Regions from separate parts of the Pantoea dispersa genome, predicted to be linked through region 2. Evidence: predicted binding sites of a transcription regulator. Region 2 holds the regulator's gene; the other holds the start of a gene.
What was found. The regulator LexA, encoded in region 2, represses DNA repair genes until DNA is damaged. The targets are predictions, from matches to a motif close to TNCTGTATGTACATACAGNA.

Region 1: the regulator LexA is predicted to act here: its motif matches at 2,069-2,088, upstream of uvrB (excinuclease ABC subunit UvrB).

Annotation. Positions count from the first base shown of each region.
Region 1 covers NZ_CP082346.1:2,743,592-2,747,804, reverse strand. The annotation lists gene bioD (dethiobiotin synthase) at 1-490, shown strand, start outside; gene K7H94_RS12800 (ABC transporter ATP-binding protein) at 533-1,249, opposite strand; gene uvrB (excinuclease ABC subunit UvrB) at 2,168-4,189, shown strand.
Region 2 covers NZ_CP082346.1:3,606,403-3,610,615, forward strand. The annotation lists gene zur (zinc uptake transcriptional repressor Zur) at 1-360, shown strand, start outside; gene K7H94_RS16875 (CsbD family protein) at 431-643, opposite strand; gene dinF (MATE family efflux transporter DinF) at 803-2,128, opposite strand; gene lexA (transcriptional repressor LexA) at 2,257-2,871, opposite strand; gene K7H94_RS16890 (diacylglycerol kinase) at 2,977-3,345, opposite strand; gene plsB (glycerol-3-phosphate 1-O-acyltransferase PlsB) at 3,471-4,213, shown strand, end outside.

The sequences.
Region 1 (4,213 bases), 860 kb from region 2:
CAGCAGCCTGGCGCTGAGCTATGAGCAGGTGAACCCGCTGGCGTTCATCGAACCGACGTCGCCGCATATCGTCAGCGCGGAAGAGGGCAGACCGATTGAATTTGCGCAGCTCTCCGCTGGCTTACGCGCGCTGGAACAGCAGGCTGAATGGGTGCTGGTGGAAGGCGCGGGCGGCTGGTTCACGCCGCTGTCCGCGACGCAAACTTATGCCGACTGGGTCGCCGCCGAGCAACTGCCGGTGATTCTGGTGGTCGGCGTGAAGCTCGGCTGCATCAACCACGCCATGCTGACGGCGGAAGCGGTGAAGGCGCGGGGGTTGCGCCTCGCCGGCTGGATTGCCAATGACATCCAGCCGCCGGGTAAGCGACATGCGGAATATCTGGCGACGCTGCAACAGCGCATTGCGGCCCCGTTCCTCGGTGAGATTCCGTGGCTGAGCAGCGCGGCGCAGCAGGCCGACTGTGGCCGTTACCTTACCCTGCCACAGTAAATGGCGCGGCGGCGCAGCACTCTGCGCCGCACGCTACCGACGCTAGGTGGCCGTTAACCACTTACTCACCGTGACATCATCCAGTTGTGCCACGCTGCCCTGCGCCACGTTGCGGCCACGATGCAGCAGCAGAAAATAGTCCGCCACGCGGCGAATGAACGACACATGCTGTTCCAGCAGCAGAATCGTCAGGCCATAGTCGCGGTTCAGGCGGCGAATCAGATTCCCCATCTCCTCCTCCAGCCACGGCGACATGCCTTCGGTGGGTTCATCAAGGATCAATAGTTTCGGCTGCAGCACCAGCGCGCGCGCCAGGGCCAGCTGCTGCTGCTGATCCATCGGCAGTTCGCCGCTGCGCTGATGACGCAGCGAGTAGAGCGCCGGAAACAGATCGAATACCATCTCGGGAATGGCGCGGCTGCGATCGTCCTGTGCCGCCATCAGCGCAATCAGCAGGTTATCTTCCACGCTCATCTGGGAAAAGATGTGGCGTCCCTGTGGTACGTAGCCGATGCCCATGCGCGCGCGTTGCTCAGCAGGCTGCAGCAGCAGGTTTTCCGGCGGCGCGCCGTCTTCCTGCCAGGTCATCGATCCACTATTAATGGGCAGGCGACCCATAATACAGTTCACCAGCGTGGTTTTGCCCATCCCCGGGCTGCCCAGCACGCCGGTGCAGGTGCCTGGCGGCAGATCGAGATCCACATCCCATAAAATATGGTTCTGACCGTAAAATTGATTCACCGAACGTAAACTCAGCATCTGACATTCTCCTTCCAGATTATTCGCCTGAATGCTCCCGCTCTGTGTCGTCTGGCATACAGTCATGCACAATGGCTATTGGGACACTGCTGTCGCCGGCGGCGCTTGTTCATCCTGCCGGCATGGACTCGTCACTCCACCGTTAATTCACTGCAATTCCCAGGCCAGATCCGCCAAAGCAGCCTCAATCGGGGTAAAAGGCAGCGAAACTCGCCATAATTGATGAGAAAAGCTTAACAATTGCCCACAGTAATAACTCGCCTGCACTTTGACGGTGCTGACTGCTTAACGTTTCTGGTGCATCTGTGCTGTCATAAGGCAGGGACTGAAGAAATAAGTGGCCTTAACGCTGGGCTTTTTCCCGTTACGGCACGATGGGGTACGCCAAAAGAATAGTTAAAGCCGCACGGGATGATGGAAAAATAATCGCAAAAAAAATTTTTTCGCACGGCAGGATAAGCGAGGGGAAAATTATACACAGCCGATGGACGTGGGGCTGGATTCAGTTATCCACTATTCCTGTGGATAACCTTGTGCATTAGCGACTGAAAACCGGGCGCAAGCGAGGAAATACGCGGGTTGCATACATAATGCTGCGAAACTGGGCTTTTGAGTCAAAGTCTTTTAAATCAGCAGGTTATTTAAAAGCAAGCCTGAGAATTGTCTGGCTTGTCATCAGACTGCAATTTAATGACGCTCTATTGACAATTGTTAAAAGCGTTGCTCGTCTGGGGATAACCTTGCGCAACAAACGCTTCCGGATTACCGCATAAATTACGCTGAAGCGAATCGCGGCATCTCCCCATCATCGTGCAGCATATCTGTAATTATATCCAGTATTTTTTTCTGGCAAAATCGCCATAGCAGAGTAGAATTACCAGCCTGCCCGCCGACTTCTTCAGCAGGAACCGTAATACCATGAGTAAAGCCTTTAAACTCAACTCCGCTTTCAAACCTTCAGGCGATCAGCCTGAGGCGATTCGTCGCCTTGAAGAAGGGCTGGAGGATGGACTGGCGCACCAGACGCTGCTGGGGGTTACCGGTTCAGGAAAAACTTTTACCATCGCCAACGTCATTGCCGATCTCAACCGGCCGACCATGGTAATGGCACCGAATAAAACGCTGGCGGCACAGCTGTATGGCGAGATGAAAGAGTTCTTTCCGGATAATGCCGTCGAGTTCTTCGTCTCCTACTACGACTACTATCAGCCGGAAGCCTACGTGCCCAGTTCGGATACCTTCATCGAGAAAGATGCGGCGGTAAACGAGCACATCGAGCAGATGCGTCTCTCTGCCACTAAAGCGATGCTGGAGCGCCGCGACGTGATTGTGGTGGCGTCGGTTTCTGCCATCTACGGCCTGGGCGATCCCGATCTCTACCTGAAAATGATGCTGCATCTGACGCGCGGCATGATCATCGACCAGCGCAGCATTCTGCGCCGCCTCGCCGAACTGCAGTACACCCGCAACGATCAGGTTTTCCAGCGCGGCACCTTCCGCGTGCGCGGCGAAGTGATCGATATCTTCCCGGCGGAATCCGATGACATTGGTCTGCGCGTTGAACTGTTTGATGAAGAGGTTGAGCGCCTGTCGCTGTTCGACCCGCTGACCGGCCAGGTGATCTCGGTGATTCCGCGTTTCACCATCTACCCGAAAACGCACTACGTCACGCCGCGCGAGCGTATTCTGCAGGCGATGGAAGAGATTAAGGATGAGCTGGCGGTGCGGCGCAAAGTGCTGCTGGAGAACAACAAACTGCTGGAAGAGCAGCGCATCACTCAGCGCACCCAGTTCGACCTCGAAATGATGAACGAACTCGGCTACTGCTCGGGCATTGAAAACTATTCGCGCTATCTCTCCGGACGCGGACCGGGTGAGCCGCCGCCGACGCTGTTTGATTACCTGCCGGCGGATGGCCTGCTGGTGGTCGATGAATCCCACGTGACTATTCCGCAGATTGGCGGCATGTATCGCGGTGACCGCGCGCGTAAAGAGACGCTGGTGGAGTACGGTTTCCGCCTGCCGTCGGCGCTGGATAACCGTCCGCTGCGCTTTGAAGAGTTTGAAGCGCTGGCACCGCAGACCATTTACGTCTCGGCCACGCCTGGTAACTACGAGCTGGAGAAATCGGGCGGCGACGTCATCGATCAGGTGGTGCGGCCTACCGGTCTGCTCGATCCGATTCTTGAGGTGCGTCCGGTGGCGACCCAGGTCGACGATCTGCTGTCGGAGATCCGCAAGCGCGTCGAAATCAACGAGCGCGTGCTGGTTACCACGCTGACCAAGCGCATGGCCGAAGACCTCACCGAGTATCTTGAAGAGCACGGCGAGAAGGTGCGCTATCTGCATTCAGACATTGATACCGTTGAGCGTATGGAGATCATTCGCGATCTGCGCCTCGGGGAGTTTGACGTGCTGGTGGGGATCAACCTGCTGCGCGAAGGGCTGGATATGCCGGAAGTGTCGCTGGTGGCGATTCTGGACGCCGATAAAGAGGGCTTCCTGCGCTCTGAGCGCTCGCTGATTCAGACCATCGGACGCGCGGCGCGTAACGTCAACGGCAGAGCGATTCTCTACGCGGATAAGATCACGCCGTCGATGGCGCGGGCGATGGAAGAGACCGAGCGCCGCCGCGAGAAGCAGCAGCGCTATAACGAAGAGCGGGGCATTGTGCCGCAGGGCCTGAACAAGAAAATCACCGATATTCTTGAGCTGGGCAAAAACGTGGTGAAAACGCGCGGCAAAGGTAAAACGGCTTCACGCACTGCCGCCGAAGCTGAGGCCAGCTATCTGGCGCTCACGCCACAGGCCATGCAGAAGAAGATCCACGAGCTGGAAGGGCAGATGCAGCAGCACGCGCAGAACCTGGAGTTCGAAGAGGCCGCGCGGGTGCGCGACCAGCTGCACGAGCTGCGTGAACTGTTTATCGCCGCCTCTTAATCTGAAGCCGGCGGTCGCGTTGCG
Region 2 (4,213 bases):
GAACCCCAGGCGAAACCACCGACTATTTATCGCGCGCTGGATTTCCTGCTGGAGCAGGGATTTATTCATCGGGTAGAGTCAAATAACAGTTATGTGGTGTGCCACCATTTCGACGAGCCGGCGCACACATCGGTGATGCTGGTGTGCGACAACTGTGCCGCCGTCAGTGAGAAGCACGCGCACGGCGTGGAAAAGATCATTGCCGGGTTGGCCGATCAGGCAGGTTTTACCTTACGTCATAGCGTTATTGAGGCGCACGGCCTGTGTGAAAACTGTGCCGAAGTGGCGGCCTGCACGCAGCCGGGTAGCTGTCAGCACGATCATGAAGTGGAAAGTAAGAAGAAGGTGCGTAAAGGGTAACTGGCACGTCCGTGTGCCAGGCCGATCGTAACGATCAGCGGGTAGGAGCATCATCCTTAAAGCGGGAGACTTACCAGCGGTAATCTTTGTTTTGACTTTCCCAGTCTTTCAATTCACGTTCAGCTTCATCTTTGGCGTAACCGTAACGTTCCTGGATTTTACCCACCAGCTGATCGCGTTTCCCCTCGATCACGGTCAAATCGTCGTCGGTCAACTTGCCCCATTTCTCTTTAAACTTCCCTTTAAACTGCTTCCAGTTTCCGCTCGCTTCGTCTTTGTTCATAACAATCCTCCACGTCTTCCTGAGTGAGATGGTGTATTTCTCATGTAATGCCGGAAATAACCATATAACGCGCTACTTATCTGCGCCGTTTGAGATAATTATAGTAGCCGCTTCGGATTGTGCACGGAATTACAGATTATTCTGGTGCCTGCGCTGCGCTTATGGCTGGCTGAACCAGCTGTCACGCTGCCAGTGGCGGCGCCACATCCACCCCAGAGTCAGGCCACGCAGCGCCAGAAACACCGTGATCGCCAGCCATAAACCGTGATTCCCTAACCACGGCAGCGTCAGCAAAGTGATACCGAAACCGGCTGCTGCCATGATCATGCTGTTACGCATTTCGCGGCCGCGTGTCGCGCCGATGAACATACCGTCCAGCAGATAACACCAGACGCCGATCAGCGGTAAAATTACCTGCCACAGCAGAAAGCGATCGGCCATCTCACGCAACGGTTGCAGCGAGGTAAGCAGCGCAACAATGTGCGGGCCGCTGAGCGCATAAATAAGCGCAAACAGCAGCGCAACGATACCCGCCTGACGACAGGCGGCATGCCAGATCAGCAGCAGCTGGCTGCGATCTTTTGCCCCTACCGCTTCACCCGAGCAGGCTTCCACCGCGTAAGCAAAGCCGTCCAGCGCATAGGCAGTAAACGTCAGGAACATCAACAGCACCGCATTAACCGCGACCACATCCGGTCCGATGCGTGCACCCAGCAGGGTCAGCGAGGCGAAGCAGATCTGCAGCATGAGCGAGCGCAGCATGATGTCGCGATTAAGGCGAAATAACCGTGCCGCGTCACCGCGCCAGCTGTTTTTCAGCAGTTTGAAATCGATACCGCGCAGTTTCAGCACGCGCGCCACCATCCATAATCCCACTGCCAGCGTCACGTATTCGGCCAGCGCCGTGGCGGCGGCAGCACCGGCAACGCCCCAGTGCAGTTTCAGCACCAGCAGCAGATCGAGCAGGATGTTGACCAGGTTTCCGACAAGCAGCAGCACCATCGGCGCACGCGCATACTGCACGCCCAGCAGCCAGCCGAGAATCACCAGGTTAGCCAGCGTAGCCGGTGCGCTAAGCCAGCGGATTTCAATGAAGATCTGCGCCTGCTGCTGGACTTCCGCGCTGCCGCCCATCAGCGTTGCCGCCAGGCTACTGGCAGGAGAACGCAGCAGCGCCAGCAACAACCCGGCGGCGAGGGCGATCAGCAGCGGCTGCATCAGTGCGCGCGCCAGTGCCTGTTTATCGCCGGCCCCGAACGCCTGTGCGGTTAAACCGGTGGTGCTCATACGCAGAAACAGCAGCAGCATAAAGATGAAGCTGGTTGCCGTGGTGCCTACGGCCACGCCGCCGAGGTAGATCGGGCTATCAAGATGGCCAATCACGGCGGTATCGACCACGCCGAGCAGCGGCACGGTGATATTGGAGAGGATCATTGGCAACGCCAGTCGCCACAGCGCTTTATCAGAAGAGGAAAATAGCTGCATCAGCCCCATCCCGAGGGTTACGGTGGTCGGCCTGAGCGAGCGCCTTACGGGCCGGGAACAAAAGTATGATTAGAGCAGACTGCGGACAGCGCGCGAGCGCCGCCGCAGCGGGGGAGATCAACCGGGTTTCAGAGCCACTCGCCGTTGCGCACGATGCCTACGGCCAGCCCTTCCACGGTTAGCGACTGTTCACGGGTATCCACGACAATCGGCTGGAAATCATTGTTTTCCGGCAGCAGCTGGACAATCGCGCCCTGCTTCTTCCAGCGTTTCACCGTGACTTCATCATCGATACGCGCAACCACCACCTGGCCATTGCGCACTTCCTGCGTTTTATGCACCGCGAGCAGATCACCGTCCATAATGCCGATATCTTTCATCGACATACCGCTGACGCGCAGCAGGAAATCGGCAGAGGGTTTGAACAGGTTGGCGTCAACCTGATAGTGGGCTTCGATATGTTCCTGCGCCAGCAGCGGTTCACCGGCGGCGACGCGACCGATCAGTGGCAGCCCTTCACTCGCCTCTTCTTCCATCAGCAGGCGGATACCGCGCGATGCACCGGAGACGATTTCAATGACACCTTTACGCGCCAGCGCTTTCAGGTGCTCTTCAGCAGCGTTAGGCGAGCGGAAGCCCAGTTGCGAAGCAATTTCAGCACGCGTTGGCGGCATGCCGGTCTGATTAATATGGTCGCGAATCAGGTCATAGACCTGTTGCTGCCTGCTGGTTAACGCTTTCATCCCGCCCCCTGGTTGTTTATACAGTCGCTGTGAGTATATACAGGTATTGGCGAAATGAAAACCGAAACAGAGGGAAAAATCAGCGGCTTGATGAATGTGGAATGTTTATCGCAAATGCGACCAAAGCAGCGCGATCCAGACAAACAGAGCCAGTAAGATAGCCAGCAGTACCGCCGCCGAGCCCATGTCTTTGGCGCGTCCCGCCAGCGGATGGCGCTCCTGACCGATGCGGTCCACCACGGCTTCGATGGCACTATTAAGGATCTCAACAATGACCACCAGCACCACCGAGCCAATCAGCAACACACGCGTAATGGCATCGACATCCAGCCAGCAGGCAATGGCAACCGCGACCAATGCGGCAATCGCTTCCTGGCGAAAAGCGGCTTCATGCTGCCAGGCAGCGCGCAGCCCCTGCCAGGAATAACCGGCGGCTTTAATGATTCTCAGGAAACCGGTGACGTTATTTGCCATGTTGTGGAACCCTTAACTGTTTTTGACGTCAATGTCTGGGCGCGCGAGGTGGCACAGCCACAGATCTTCGCCGCACTTTCTGGTATGCTTGCCGCGCTTTGCTAACAAGAGGCTTCAAGTTGTCTATGTCAGGTTGGCGTAAACTCTATTACAAATTGTTGAATTTACCACTCTCTATTTTGGTAAAAAGTAAGGTCATTCCGACCGATCCGATCTCGGAACACGGTATCGATCCGACCCGTCCGGTGATGTATGTTTTGCCTTATGATTCAAAGGCAGACCTGCTCACGCTACGCGCACAGTGCCTGAAGCACGATCTGCCGGATCCGCTGGCGCCGCTGGAGATTGACGGCACCCTGCTGCCGCGCCACGTATTTATTCACGATGGGCCGCGCGTCTTCCCCTATTTCGTGGCGAACCCGGAGTCGGTCAAGCTGTTCCATGACTATCTCGATCTGCACCGCAACAATGCGGCGCTGGACGTACAGATGCTGCCGGTTTCCGTGATGTTTGGCCGGGCGCCAGGCCGTGAAATTCAGGGCGAACCGACGCCACATCTGCGTATTCTTAACGGTATACAGAAGTTCTTTGCCATCCTGTGGCACGGCCGCGACAGCTTTGTCCGCTTCTCACCCACGGTTTCACTGCGTCAGATGGCCACCGAACACGGTACCGATCAGTCGATCGCGCAGAAGCTGGCACGTGTCGCGCGCATTCATTTTGCCCGCCAGCGGCTGGCAGCCGTCGGCCCGCGTCTGCCGGCACGCCAGGATCTGTTCAACAAGCTGCTGCAATCCAAAGCGATTGAGAAAGCGGTTGAAGACGAAGCGCGCAGCAAGAAGATTTCGCATGAAAAAGCGCAGCAGAA